DNA from 2 places in the Pseudoalteromonas sp. NJ631 genome. Region 2 is predicted to be linked to the other one. Evidence: predicted binding sites of a transcription regulator. Region 2 holds the regulator's gene; the other holds the start of a gene.

Region 1 (2,193 bases), on a different contig from region 2:
TGCAACGCGCACCGATACTTCACCATCTTGAGAAATAGTAATTGACTGTGCATCATCGGGGACGTTCATCTCAGGTAACACAGGGAAACCTGCACCAGAGGTAACTATCCGCCCCTCTTCGTCCGTCGTGAACTGACCATTTCTTGAATACGCGGTTGTGCCATCTGGCATCTGAATCTCAAAAAAGCCCGGACCTTGAATCATCCAATCCAAAGAATTTTCGGTACTTAACATATTACCTTGAGAAAAGTTCTTTTGGTTGGCGACTACTTTGGCACCTGCACCAAGCATCAAACCAGACGGTAATTCTGTATCTTGAGAGCTGCGGCCACCTGGTTGATTAATGTTTTGATACAGTAAGTCTTCGAATATCGCCCGACTCTTTTTGTAACCGACGGTACTGGCGTTTGCTAAGTTGTTCGAAATAACTGAAATATCAGTTTGCTGAGCATCTAAACCTGTTTTACTTATCCACAATGCCGGATTCATAATCTCTACCTCACTCTTAAACTATGCGTAGGAGCGAAGTGTGTCGCTCATCTATTTCTTCAGCTGTTTTCATCAGCTTAATTTGCATTTCAAATTGTCTTTGATGGTTGATCATATCCACCATCTCATGAACGGGATTGACGTTGGACATCTCTAAGAAGCCACTCATTACTTTTGCAGTTGGAGATATTTCACAAAAGCCACAGATCCCATCTTCTAGCTTATCTTCTTTTGGTCTATACAGGCCGTCATTGCCTTTTTGTAGCTTACTATTATCTGCTTCAATAATTTTAAGCCTATCAACCACCTCAAGAAAGTTAGCGGGGGCACCTTGTGGACGCACTTGAATAGAACCATCGTCACTAAACACCACTTTATCAACGGGGATAGGTAAGACAATAGGTCCACCTTCGCCAATAAGTTGACGCCCGTGAGCTGTGACTAACGCACCGTCATTACGAATGTTGAGCGTGCCGACTTTGGTGTAAGCTTCTTCGCCAGACGCATCAACGACGCTGATCCATGACTTATCATCTACTGCAATATCAAGCTCACGACCAGTTTCAACGATTGCACCACCAGTCATATTAGTACCTGGACGTTCTTGCATAGCAAAAACCCGAGAGGGTAACCCTTCTCCGAATGCCTGCATTGAACGCGCTTGAGCAAAATCTGCTTTGAAGCCAGTCGTGTTGGCATTAGCAAGGTTATTCGCTTTGAGTGCCACACCGCGTAAGCTCTGCTTAGCGCCTGACATTGCGATATACACCATTTTATCCATGACGATGACCTATAAAATTCAAACTTAATCTAGTTAATGCAAACACAGTGCCAAAGTGATGAGATGTTTTTGACGGGCATAAAAAAGGCTGCCTTTGTAGCAGCCTTTGGAGGGCATAATATATTATCGGATCTGTAATATATTTTGTTGTAATGTTGAGTTAACCTCAAGCGCTCGAGAGTTCGCTTGGAAGTTACGCTGGGCACTGATAAGGTCAACTAACTCGTTTGTGAGGTTGACGTTCGATTGCTCTAATGCCGATGAACTAATACCACCAAGCGTACCTGTGTTTGGCTCGCCTGCTAGTGGCTCACCGGAAGATAGGCTTTTCTTCCACTCAGTATTACCAATCGCTTGGAGGCCTTGAGAATTCGGGAAGCGTACGAGCGCGACTTGCCCTAGGAAAGTCGAGTCACCGTTAGTGTATGAAGCTACTACTTTACCATCGGTACCAATATCAATGCCAGCTAATCGACCAACGGTTGCACCGTCTTGTTCCAGTGCTTTCACTTCAAACCGACCTGATGAATATTGTGTTGGTAACTTCTGAGCCGTGTTTGCTTCATCACGCCAGTTAACAACAATATCATTCGGGAAGGTTGCGCCGTTTTCTAACAGGTTTGACATACCAATAGTTGGATCCGTCACATCTTGAGGACCTGCAAGACTAAGCGGGTTAAACGTCGTACCCGTATTGTTACTAAATGTCAGTGGTGAAGCTGATGGATCATCCGCTGTTTGTGAAGGAATACCACTTGCATCAAAACGAAATACGCTTACTGGAGTGAATGGCACTGGTGGCGTAGCAGTTGGGTCAATTTGCTGCGCATTGTGGTTAAATGGCTTATCGTCCATTGTTGCATAAGTTGACCATTGATTATCCGCTGTTTTTCTAAAGAACAGTTGTAACGTGTGCGACTCTC
Region 2 (2,193 bases):
CTGGTGTTGATCCTATTTCGGTGTTAGATATAAAGACAATCATAGAGCACCTAAAAAACCGCGGTATCGGTGTGCTAATCACCGATCATAACGTTAGAGAAACACTGGACGTATGTGAAAAAGCCTACATCGTTTCACATGGTGAGTTAATCGCTGCAGGCACGCCAGAACATGTTTTGGCAGATCAAACCGTAAGAGATGTCTACCTAGGCGAACAATTCAAGCTATAGTTAAGACGTAGTATTAATAACTGTTAAAAAGGATTGTTAGAGATACATGAGGCAATCATTACAGCTGCGCATGGGGCAGCAACTTACAATGACTCCACAACTGCAACAAGCCATTCGCTTGCTGCAGCTCAGTACATTGGACCTGCAACAAGAAATACAAGAAGCGTTAGACAGCAATCCATTGTTGGAAGTGGAAGAAGGTGATAATACTGACGGCGAAAACGCTGACCAACACAGTCAAGAAAAGAGCAGTGCTGACGACAATCAAGATTCAAGCGATGAAGTGCAGGTTAGTGACTATGAGATAGACTCAGATACTGCCATGAGCAAAGACACTGTGAGCGATGACCTTGCTATGGATGTCACTTGGGACGAGTATATGAGTGCAGCGCCCGCTGCAAGCTCAGGCCCACTTCCCGATGACGATAATGTTTATCAAGGGGAAACCTCTGAATCTCTTCATGATTATCTCATGTGGCAACTTGAGCTGACACCGTTTAGTCCAACAGATAGAGCGATTGCGATTGCGATTATTGAAGCGGTCGACCTGTCAGGCATTTTAACACTGTCTTGCGAAGACATTTTAGAAAGCATTAATGATGAGAGTAGCGAAGAGCCTATTGAGCTGGATGAAGTCGAAGCCGTGCTCAAACGTATTCAGCTTTTCGATCCTGTCGGTATCGCAGCGCGTAGTTTACAAGAATGCTTGTGTATTCAGCTAAATCAATTCGCCCCAGATACGCCATGGATTGCCGAAACGAAAATGATCCTGACAGAGCATATCGACTTGCTTGCCAGCCGTGACTATCGAACTTTGGCTAAGAAAACGCGCCTTAAAGAAGCCGATCTCAAAGAGGTCATGACGTTAATTCATAGTCTTAACCCAAAACCAGCGGCAAGCATTATTCATGAAGAGCCTGAATATGTGATCCCTGACGTATCGGTAAAAAAAGTAAAAGGTCGTTGGATCGTAGAGCTAAATCCTGATGCTATGCCTAAAATAAGAGTAAACGACCATTATGCTGCGATGTCTAGAACAGCGAAATCCAGCACAGATAGTCAGTTTATTCGCTCACATTTACAAGAAGCAAAGTGGTTTATTAAAAGCTTAGAAAGCCGAAATGATACATTATTAAAAGTTACCAATTGCATTGTGCAACAACAACAGGCATTCTTTGAACATGGCCCCGAAGCAATGCGCCCTATGGTGCTAAATGATGTTGCTGAAATGGTTGAGATGCATGAGTCCACAATTTCCCGTGTGACAACACAAAAATACATGCATACACCTCGGGGAATATTTGAGCTGAAGTACTTCTTCTCTAGCCATGTAAGTACAGAAAATGGAGGTGAGTGCTCTTCTACAGCAATTAGAGCACTTATCAAAAAGCTGATAGCTGCAGAAAATACCGCGAAGCCATTGAGTGACAGCAAAATTGCAGATATCTTAGCTGAGCAAGGAATTAAGGTAGCGAGACGTACGATTGCAAAATATCGTGAATCCCTAGCCATTCCACCGTCAAATCAGCGTAAAAGCTTGATATAAGACGTAAAACCCAAGAAGGAAAAATGCTTATGCAACTAAATCTAACTGGTCGCCATGTAGAAATTACTGACTCATTAAGAGACTATGTCACCAACAAGTTTGCGAAGCTAGAAAGGCACTTTGATCATATCAATAACGTGCATGTGATCCTTGATGTCGAGAAGCTAGTACAAAAAGCAGAAGCAACATTACACGTAAACGGCGGCGAGCTATTTGCATCAACAGAGCATCAAGATATGTATGCCGCAATTGATGGCCTCATCGACAAGCTAGATCGTCAAGTTATTAAACACAAAGAGAAGCTCACTCGACACTAAGATGAAATTAAGTGAATTAGTGAACAAGGACTGCAGTAAAGCTGCGGTCCTTTTTAATAGCAAAAAACGTATTTTAGAATACATCAGCGAACTGGCTCAT

Evidence for each region. The regulator sigma-54, encoded in region 2, starts transcription at its own class of promoters, with help from an activator protein. The targets are predictions, from matches to a motif close to GTTGGCACGNNNNTNGNNT.
Region 1: A587_RS0113960 (flagellar basal body rod protein FlgF) is a predicted target of sigma-54. The motif match lies at 1,307-1,325, and genes of this name have one in related genera.

The regions. Positions count from the first base shown of each region.
Region 1 is NZ_AKXJ01000007.1:165,008-167,200, forward strand. It holds gene flgG (flagellar basal-body rod protein FlgG) at 1-489, opposite strand, end outside; gene A587_RS0113960 (flagellar basal body rod protein FlgF) at 506-1,270, opposite strand; gene flgE (flagellar hook protein FlgE) at 1,394-2,193, opposite strand, start outside.
Region 2 is NZ_AKXJ01000016.1:50,807-52,999, reverse strand. It holds gene lptB (LPS export ABC transporter ATP-binding protein) at 1-230, shown strand, start outside; gene A587_RS0120055 (RNA polymerase factor sigma-54) at 277-1,776, shown strand; gene hpf (ribosome hibernation promoting factor) at 1,806-2,093, shown strand; gene ptsN (PTS IIA-like nitrogen regulatory protein PtsN) at 2,095-2,193, shown strand, end outside.